Regions from separate parts of the Halobacillus rhizosphaerae genome, predicted to be linked through region 1. Evidence: riboswitches for the same ligand, from Rfam matches in the RefSeq annotation. Region 1 holds a riboswitch; the other holds the start of a gene.

Evidence for each region. A riboswitch is a leader RNA that binds a small molecule or an ion and turns the genes downstream of it on or off. The one in region 1 is predicted to bind S-adenosylmethionine.
Region 2: linked by a shared signal. The riboswitch ahead of Q7A53_RS10355 (sodium:solute symporter family protein) and the one ahead of Q7A53_RS03605 (assimilatory sulfite reductase (NADPH) flavoprotein subunit) in region 1 are both predicted to bind S-adenosylmethionine.

What each region holds. Positions count from the first base shown of each region.
Region 1 covers NZ_JAUTWQ010000001.1:687,745-693,026, forward strand. The annotation lists gene Q7A53_RS03590 (MFS transporter) at 1-988, shown strand, start outside; gene Q7A53_RS03595 (NAD(P)/FAD-dependent oxidoreductase) at 1,033-1,959, shown strand; gene Q7A53_RS03600 (four-helix bundle copper-binding protein) at 2,051-2,380, shown strand; SAM riboswitch class I at 2,605-2,721, shown strand; gene Q7A53_RS03605 (assimilatory sulfite reductase (NADPH) flavoprotein subunit) at 3,003-4,844, shown strand; gene cysI (assimilatory sulfite reductase (NADPH) hemoprotein subunit) at 4,874-5,282, shown strand, end outside.
Region 2 covers NZ_JAUTWQ010000008.1:115,615-120,896, forward strand. The annotation lists gene Q7A53_RS10320 (GNAT family N-acetyltransferase) at 1-319, shown strand, start outside; gene Q7A53_RS10325 (DUF2975 domain-containing protein) at 499-981, shown strand; gene Q7A53_RS10330 (helix-turn-helix domain-containing protein) at 992-1,204, shown strand; gene Q7A53_RS10335 (nuclear transport factor 2 family protein) at 1,391-1,897, opposite strand; gene Q7A53_RS10340 (MerR family transcriptional regulator) at 1,926-2,318, opposite strand; partial or broken gene Q7A53_RS10345 (MerR family transcriptional regulator) at 2,325-2,483, opposite strand; gene Q7A53_RS10350 (hypothetical protein) at 2,672-3,172, shown strand; SAM riboswitch class I at 3,253-3,361, shown strand; gene Q7A53_RS10355 (sodium:solute symporter family protein) at 3,669-5,228, shown strand.

The sequences.
Region 1 (5,282 bases):
CGGATTGATTGCTGCTTTTGCTTCTTGGAAAATGGGAAATCCGTTTCTTTGGATTATGACCGGCCGCGTTTTGCAAGGAATCGGTGCAGCGGGAGCTACGCCTATCGTTTTACCTCTCGTGGGAGATCTTTATAAAGACGATGATACGAAAACTAGCTCGTGTATGGGAATTATTGAAACTTCTAACACCTTCGGAAAAGTGTTGAGTCCTATACTTGGGTCTGCTTTAGCCGCTTTCTTATGGTTTTTACCTTTCTTTTCTATCTCGGTCTTTAGTTTCATTTCCATCATTCTTGTGTTCTTTTTCATAAAAGTACCCAAAGACACGAAAGAAAAGCCGGTAAAATTGTCGATGTTTCTGAAGAAAACGAAGAAGATCTTCGGCCAGGAAGGAAAATGGCTGTATCCAATATTCCTGATCGGAGTTTACGTTATGCTGATTTTATTTGGAGTTCTCTTCTTTTTATCAGAGAATCTGGAGAAAATACACGATATTCACGGTGTAAAGAAAGGTTTTATATTGGCCGTGCCTTTACTATTTCTATGTATTTCTTCGTTCATAACCGGCAAAAAAATTAAAGATAACGTTAAGACGATGAAAAAAGTAATCCTTATTTTTTTATTGCTGTCTTCAATCAGTGTCCTATTCGTCGGATACGTTAATGAAAAGGTCATCCTGATGCTTATTATAGTAAGCTTACTCGGTATTGGAATTGGTGCTCTCCTTCCAACGCTTGATGCCATGATTACAGAAGGCATTGAAAAAGAGGAAAGAGGAACCATATCATCCTTTTATAGTTCATCGAGATTTATTGGCGTTGCAGCAGGTCCACCGGTTATGTCGCTGGTGATGGACAAGTTTGTTAACCTCAGCTACTTAGCGGCAGGCATAATGGGAGGGATTTTGTTTCTCGTTGCCATGAAATGTATAAAGAAGGATGACACTGAGAAACAAACTAAACATACCCCTGTACCAGAAAGCACGTAATTAATAGACGATAAGCAAATATACGGTCCTTCAATAAAGCGGATTTGAGCAGCGAAGGGAGAGGAAGAGCGATTAGTTATGATTGTATTATTATTGGAGGAGGTATTGCTGGTCTTCAGGCATCCATTCAATTAGGCAGGTATAAACGATCGATTCTGCTTTTAGATTCTGAGGATGGCCGTTCTTCTCTATGCAAGAATTATAATAATATCCTCGGCTTCTCAAAAGGAGTAAGCGGAAAGTACTTGCGAGAAGAAGGAAGGAAGCAAGCGGCTGAATATGGAGTAGAAATTCTAAATGACGAAGTCGTGAACGTGCGCAAAGAAAAGCAGCAGTTTCTCATAGAAACCAGACGTGATCGAAAATTCAAGGGGAAAACTATGCTTCTGGCGACGGGGGTTAAAGACCATATCCCCAGCATACCAGGGATCCTACCCTGTTTAGGTTCTTCTATTTATATCTGTCCGGATTGCGATGGGTATGAAATTTCTAATAAAAAAACCTTTATACTTGGCAGCGGAATGACAGGAGTATCTATGGCTCTCCGTCTCCTTTACTGGAGTCAAGATTTAACTTACATCAATCATGGAGAAGGTGAAGTTAAAGAGGAAGCAATCAGAAACCTTCAAAGACATAACATTGCTTATATTAATCATCCGCTTATTGAAGTAAAGCATGTCCATGGAAAATTTCTAGGAATTCAGCTAACCGATGGAAGTTATTTAGAAGGTGAAAAAGCGTTTGTAGCCTTTGGAGGCAATAAAGTTCGTTCAGACTTAGCTGCTCAACTGGAAGCTGAAATGAACGCTAATAATCATATCGCTATAGATCCAACCACCCGGATGACTACGATAAACAACCTATGGGCAGCGGGCGATGCAGCATCCCATTCAGAACTCGTAACAGCAGCGATGGCAGACGGTTCCGTTGCAGCAATTTGGATTCAAAAAAGGTTAAACAATGAATTTTAATCGATCGCGAATATTATAGTAATATAGTTTAAATAAAAACGGAGCGGGTAATGGAATGAATATAAATCATATAACAAGGGGGAATTTGTAAATGGCACAAGAGAAATATCAATCTGCGATTAAGAAACTTCATGAATGTATGGCAGCGTGTAACCACTGTTTTGATTCCTGTTTACAAGAAGATAATGTGAAAATGATGGCCGGCTGTATTCGATTGGATCGAGAATGCGCAGATATCTGCTCTTATTTAGAACAAGCTTTAGTACGCAACACTCCTTTTGTTTCAGAACTAGCACAACTATGTGCGGAGATCTGCCTTTCTTGCGGAGATGAATGCAAACAGCATGATCATCAGCATTGTCAAGAATGTGCTCAGGCGTGTTTTGAATGTGCGGAGGAGTGCAAGAAAATAGCTTCCTAAACCATTCATACTTACGTTGACTAGAGCCCTGACAATCCCAGGGTTCTTTTTTGTTTTTAAGTTATACCTGGAAATGATGGAATTTAAAGATATGTGCAACTTCCAATTAAAAAAAGAATGAAAATTATGAATGGCCTTTATTTTCTCATATTCTATTGACATTTATACGGTTTGGGCATAATATATTTACCAATCATTCATTTTCAACAATTGAATCATAGACATTCTTATCGCGAGAGGTGGAGGGACTGGCCCTTTGAAGCCTCGGCAACGGGTCTGAACTTCTCTTTTCAGATACTGTGCCACTTCCAGCGGGTGCTCAGGCGCTTGAAAGATAAGGAGATGGGCAGATACATATTGCATTTTTACCTCTCTTCTTATTTTTATAGAAGAGAGGTTTTTCATTTTTTATCGTGAATTTCACAGGAGGAGGGAAGTCAGCTTGGGGATGTACTGCCGTATTTCCGAGTAAACAACTTTGATTACGTTGCTTTAACTTAAAATAAACTAACAACGTAATCAAAACTATTCAACGAATGATCTGAAAATAACTAAAATATAAATCATTAGAAGACAGCAGTCTTTCTAAGTATATGAGAATTCCTTAGTGAGGTGGGTATTTTTGCAATTTCAAGTAACGAACAGTCCATTTAATCAAGAACAGGCAGATCTTCTGAACCAGCTTCTGCCAACTTTGACAGAAACGCAGAAGGTTTGGCTTAGTGGCTACTTGGCTAATGCTCAATCGGCGGGGGCACAAGCAGTGGCCGATGCCGAAAATCATACTCCGGAAACCAACCCTGCTTCGCAATCATCCCTTACCAAAGAAACACGGGAGATTACGCTTCTTTATGGATCCCATACAGGAAATGGAGAAGCATTGACCGAAGAAATGACAACAAGGTTAGAAGACAAAGGTTTTAAAGTTACTCGTGCTTCTATGGACGAATTTAAAGCGAAGAATTTGAAGAAAGTTCAGGATTTGCTCGTAGTGACTAGTACACATGGAGATGGGGATCCGCCTGATAATGCAATTTCCTTATATGATTTTCTTTACAGCAAACGAGCACCTAAATTAGAGGAAGTCAGATTTTCTGTTCTTTCATTAGGCGACAGCTCCTATGAATTTTTCTGTCAGACCGGTAAAGATTTTGATGCCAGACTGGAAGAACTCGGAGGCACCCGTCTTTATCCGCGAATGGACTGTGATTTAGATTTTGAAGATCCTGCGGAAGAATGGTTTCAAGGTGTTTTGAACGAATTAAGTGATCAACAAGCCGGGATAGATGCTCCTTCTGAGCAGCCTGCTGCTGAGCAAATGAGTACAGAACAGATAGTTTATTCAAAGAAAAACCCATTTAAAGCCGAAATCCTGGAGAATTTAAATTTAAATGGACGCGGATCTAATAAGGAAACCCGTCATCTTGAGTTAGATCTTGAAGGATCAAATCTGGAATTTGAACCTGGTGACAGCTTAGGAATTGTACCGGAAAACGATCCTGAATTAGTTAACGAACTTCTTACAGAAATGAGCTGGGATCCTGAAGAAAATGTTCCCATTAACAAGCAAGGCGATGTAAAACCTTTACGTGAAGCGTTAACTTCTATATATGAGATCACTTGTCTGACGAAACCATTACTAGAGAAGGCAGCAGAACTAACCGATAACGAGAAACTCCATGCACTACTGTCCTCAGAAGACAGAGAGGAACTGAAGAATTATATTTACGGCAGAGACCTGATTGATTTTATTAGAGACTTTGGCCTATGGAAGATAACGGCACAGAATTTCGTCCGTATTTTACGGAAATTGCCGGTTCGTTTATATTCGATCGCAAGCAGTTCAAAAGCTAATCCTGATGAAGTTCATATCACTGTGGGTGCACTTAGATACGATGCTCACGGAAGAGGGCGCAAAGGAGTTTGTTCAGGGCAGTGTGCTGAACGCTCGCTAACAGGAGATTCATTACCCGTGTTCATACAGCGAAATGCCAATTTCAAACTTCCAGAAAACGCGGATACTCCCATTATTATGATTGGAGCAGGTACCGGAGTAGCACCTTATCGTGCATTCCTTGAAGAAAGAGAAGAAATCGGGCATTCAGGAAATTCGTGGCTGTTCTTTGGTGAACAGCACTTTGTTACAGACTTTCTTTACCAAATCGAGTGGCAAAGATGGCTGAAAGATGGCGTTCTTTCCAGAATGGACGTGGCCTTTTCCCGGGATACAGAGAAGAAAATTTATGTACAGCATCGGATGCAGGAAAGAAGCAAGGAACTTTATGAGTGGCTGGAATCAGGAGCTACTATTTATGTTTGTGGAGATGAAAAATTTATGGCGAAGGATGTGCATCAAACCTTCGTATCCATACTTAAACAAGAAGGAAGCTTAACGGAAGCAGAAGCAGAAGCTTATCTGGCAGAGCTCCGAGCGCAGAAACGATATCAGCGCGACGTCTATTAAATTTGAATTTAAAGGAAAGGAGTTAAATTATGACAGACCAACGATTTTCAAAGGATGACGGACCTCCAAGTGAAATGGAAGAGATTAAAGAGAAAAGCGACTTCCTGAGAGGACGATTAGTCGAAACATTCGCGGATCCGATTACGGCCGCAATTCCTGATGAAGAAACCAAAATTTTGAAATTTCATGGCAGCTATATGCAGGATGACCGGGATATACGCCAGGAGAGAAAGCAGCAGAAACTAGAACCAGCCTACCAGTTTATGATTCGAGTTCGTTTACCAGGAGGAGTGGCTTCACCAGAACAGTGGTTGACGATGGATCACCTGTCACAGACGTATGGAAACGGGACGTTGAAGCTGACAACACGTCAAACCTTTCAAATGCATGGGATTTTGAAATGGAATATGAAAAAAAGTATTCAAGCCATGAATGCCT
Region 2 (5,282 bases), on a different contig from region 1:
ATCGGTGATTTTTTTAGCCATTGAAAAACAAGAAAGTACTGACATTCCATTAGGATTTGTCCAGCTTTACCCAACTTTCTCATCAGTAAATCTCGCTAAAAGATGGATACTAAATGACCTGTATGTGGATCAACTTGCGAGACGCAGAGGAGTAGCTAAGGGCTTAATGCAGAAAGCAAAGGAATACGCCGTAGATACAGGGGCAATAGAATTATCACTCGAAACAGCGGCTGATAATACAAATGCACAACATTTATATGAATGGCTGGGTTATGAAAAAGACGAGAAACATTTTTACTACCATTTATCACTCGATTGATCGAATCGTTTCTGAAATCACATCCTGAGGTTAAGAGCTTTTCATTATCATGAGAAAGGCTCTTTATTTTTGTTTAAAATCCATCGGTAAACCCACACTAATAAACGATATTATTTTATTGTAAAACGATAAATATTGTGGTAAAGTCAATACTGACATTAAACAAGTGAGGTGCACTTATGAAACGTGGGACAACACTTTTTTTGAAAATAGCTGTTATTCTTATTGGAATCCCTATTCTTGCTGTATGCCTATTTTTAGTACCGAAGATTGGGAGTTTTGCAGGAGAATTGTATCCAGATATGGCTTATTTGAAATGGCTTGTTCTCATCGATATGTACGCAGCGGCCATTCCATTTTATTTTGCACTGTATCAGGCTTTCAAACTCCTAAGCTACATTGATCACAACCAGGCGTTTTCGCAAGTATCGGTAAGAGCTTTAAAGAATATTAATATCTGTGCCCTCACGATCAGCGCTTTGTACTTGATAGGGATGCCCCTGTACTATCTCATGCAGCAGAAAGTAGACCCACCGGGGATCACAGTAATCGCATTCATTATTATATTCTCTTCCATCGTAATTGCCGTATTTGCTTCGGTTCTTCAAAGGCTTCTGCAAGATGCAATTCAAACTAAAGAAGAAAATGATCTGACTGTCTGAGGTGAAGGAAATGGCCATTATTATTCATATTGATGTGATGTTAGCCAAACGGAAAATGAGCGTAACAGAGCTCTCGGAGCGGGTTGGAATTACGATGGCGAATCTTTCCATATTGAAAAATGGAAAAGCAAAGGCCGTACGTTTTTCAACATTAGAAGCGATCTGTAAGGCATTGGATTGTCAGCCGGGTGATATTTTGGAGTATAAAAGCGACGAAGATTAAAAGGACTTAGATAAGTTTTAGTGCTGCCAAATCATAGAGGCTCATTTATTTAAGACTACTATGATTTGGCAGTCAGTCTTTACATATTTATTCAGGGTCATATTCTTTCTTTACCAACGGCCAAACGGTGATTTGTTTTCTAACATGGATGTTAAATTTTGAATTTGCCGATATTCATTCTAATGATTACTTCACCCCGGTCTTAGCTACAGCGGACATACCCGAACCTGTTCTCCAAGTGATGCGTGATTTCAATTCACTGAACCGCCATCCTTCTGCGGTACGTACAGCTGTGGCATCGAATACACCTCCGGCAACGAAGTGTGTTTGCAATGATAGTGGATCGCTTTCTTCAGGAGACCATAGGTGCATCGCAAGCATATTGGCACGTAGTCGCGCAGTGTCCTCTTCAAGCTCGATAATATGATCAGAAGTAACGTGCTGCGTAGCTCGGAAGCGGTTGAAACTCTTCGTTTTTTCAGCTTTAATGGCTGCGGGTCCTGTGACTGTTGAACCGTTTGGATTTATGATTCGTCCCTCTTGCGTAAAAATAGTCTCTAATGCCGTAGTATTCATAGACTTGTCGTCGACCATACTGCAAAAACGGCTTAGCAGTTCACTGATTTCCGCACGATCAGTGAGTTTAGATAATTTTGTGGTGAGATATCCATTTTGACCTTGCGTTTCATTCATCTGAATTCTCCTTTATGGTTCGATTCAGCTACTTATCATTCTGTTTTAAGATCATTTTCTTTAAAGCTTGTACTTGTGATTCTTTAATGAGTGGGAGCTGCTTTTTTAGTTTTGATTTTTGGTCCTCCGTAAGCCTGTTTTGAAAGGTTTTTAACTTTTCAACTTTCTCTGGTGGTAAATAATTATTTTCATCCATTCGGATCAACTCCAAAGTTTTTAGTAATTGGTCTGCACTGATATCTTTATGAAAGGACATCAGGGTTTGGACTTTCTCCAGTTCATCCCGCAGTTTTTCCTTTACTTTTATCTGCTCGTTTATGATTTCAAGCTGGGTTTGAATGACAAGGGTTGGATTATAATCCGGATTGTCAATAAAGTTATGGATGTCCTCTAATGAAAGTCCTAGTTGTTTCAGAGACATGATCTGCTGAAGTCTGGATAGATTCGATTCTGTGTAAAGCCTATGTCCTGCCTCGGTAAATTCTGAGGGTACTAATAATCCAATTTGATGGTAGTGGTGAAGCGTTCTGACTGTAACCCCACACTGGCTGGCGAGCTCACCGATTTTCCAACTGGTTTTTGGAATCCTTTCACCTCTTTAGGTTATTTATTTGTCTACAAGCTGATTATATCTCCTGACGTTACGTCAGTTACAACCGCTATTTAGTATTAATTCTGGTTTTGCCATAATGGAATGAAAAAAATTCTAATAACTGGAGCGGTGGAAGTATAAAAGGAGTCGAAACAGAAGAAGTAAAGCGCGAGGTGATTTCTATGAGATTGCATAGATACGGTCTTCTATTCGTTACACTTATTATCGTTTGCGTATTAGGTGGATGCGACACAGACAATAATGATGATGAAGTAGAAAGCACGAATTTGGCTGATGTAAAAGTGCAGGGCATTCAGCTGGGCTCATCCCGTGACGAACTCATCCATGCATTTGGTAAACCAGATTTTGTGGAGAAGATAAAGCAGCCCAAGTCCACTTACTACATATATGGGGAGACCAGTGAATCCTATGATATTGACTTTAAAGTAGTGGATGATCAAGTGAAGCGGTATTTTATGACAAAAGATATATTTGAAAATACATACAGTCATTTAATTGGTCAAAAGAAAGCCGATGTGCTGCGTCAGGTAGGGGACCACTATTATGAACGTCAAGACACGGGAGCTGACGTAATGGGGTATTCTGATAAAGAACATAACCGGAATATAGAGTTCATTTTTGAGGGGAATGTGGTGTTAGGAATACTTGTGTCTTCCATTTGACCCTCAATAAAAATTATGGATTGACGAAACTGTCGGATATGATAGAATAAAATCTAATTAACATTTGAATATTCTAAATTTTCTTATCTAGAGAGGTAGAGGGACTGACCCTATGAAACCTCGGCAACCGGCTGATCTATGCACGGTGCCAATTTCAGAGGAAGGCGAAAGCTATTCCGGAGATGAGAGAGCAAGCAGCTGCTATAAGACCGTTTTCTACAGCCCTTCTCTCATGATGAGTGAAGGGCTTTTTATTTTATCAAAGGAGGGTTAGCAAACAGGAGAAATAAATGTAAAGAACAGAAGTACTAAAAGTTAATGGAAGAAGGGGGATTACAATGCTCTTAGCGATGATGGTTTGGGTAGGGACCATGGTTTTTTCCTTCCTGTTAGGCACATTTCTCTGTTACAAGGTGGAACGATCAGGTGTTAAACGGTGGGGAGCTACCGGACGTCTATTTAAGTATAAATAAGAGCTGGGAAGGAAGTTTATGAAATGATATGGTATGTGGTTGTATTTAGTTTTTATGTACTTTTTCTCATTTGGGCAAATATTAAAAGCCTTAAAAAAGCAGAATCGATTGACGATTATACGACGGGTGGACATCGCATGGGGCTGCTGCTTGGAATCGGTACCACAGCGGCGACATGGGTGAGTGTAGCTTCTGTCATCGGCGTCCCCGGTTATTTGTATAGTTCAGGGGTATCAGCTGTGATCGGCTGGGTGGCAGGCTGGTGTTTTGGCGGTGCTTTAATTCCGATTGTCGCTTACAAAATAAGGAGACCGGAAAAGCCTGCCCGGACGTTCCCTGAATTTATCCGACATAGGTTTGAACCCTTTCAGAACAAGAGTACCTTGCAAGCGATTGTCGGCATTTTAATGTTTATTGGTTATTTGCTTCTTGTAAATATTCAGGTGACGGGCTTTGGCATTGTTTTTTCTAGTATCACTGGGATTGATTATAAGATCGCAATCTTCGGCTTTTTATTTTTTATATTAATTACAAGTGTTGGCGGATTTTGGTCTGTGGCTGCGACAGATACGTTAAACACGGTTTTGATTACCATCGGAGTCTTGCTTGCGAGCGGTGTGGTATGGTCGTTAACGGGAGGCATCGGCAGCATACTAGATACGCTTTCGACAACGACTGCGCCGACCAATGTAGGGGGACCGGAGCTTGAAAAGGGAATTTTACTCTCTCCGTTTGGGACCTTTGGTATCGGTGCACTGCTTTCTATTTTTATTTCGAATTCTTTAGGAACCCCTTCATCTCCACACTGGGTCACACGGATGCTGGCCCCTCAAAATGTGAAGGTTGCGATATTGCAGGTGATGGGAACGATTCTGGTATTAATTTTCATTATGACTCCATTGATCGTTATCGGATTAGGGGCCAAGGTTCTCGTGCCCAGCATCCCTGTAGTAAAAACGACCGATTATATTATTCCTTTAGTTATCCAAGAATACACTCCGCCTATTATCGGAGGCATCACGCTTGTCGCTATTTGTGCGGCCGCTATCTCCACTGCGAATTCAATGTTGCTGCACTGCGCGACTTCTCTGTATTATGACGTGTACTTAAATATAGCTCCGAAGAGAATCAGTGAGAGGAAGTTCAAGAACTGGCTTCGCCTAAGTATATTTGCCATTGCATCGGCAGCGGTTCTGTTAGCCATTAAACCCCCATGGTTTTTGGCGATGGGCTTTGTCTATGTGTACGGTGGATTTGGTGCCGCGTTTTTTCTTGTCGTTTTCTTAGGGCTGTACTGGAAGAGAATGAACAGAGCAGGGGCTTATACGGGGATCATCCTCGGTTCTGTCGTTTATGTCGCAGCGAAGGCCATGGGATATGGCATGCCATTTGTTATTGCTGTTACGGTTTCACTGATAGGGGTATTACTTGCCGTTTCCTTTACGAAACGAGCCCCTCTTGAGGCGTATGAACCTTATTTTGAACCGGAAGTCAGCGAGTCAACGCAACGAGTGCTGAATAAGATGAGAACCACGACTCACGAGGATCCAGAAGATCATCATGATCAATCTAATATTGGTTAAATGGGCTCGATATCCGGAGGAACTGCTGAATGAGGCAGTTCCTCCGGTGCATTT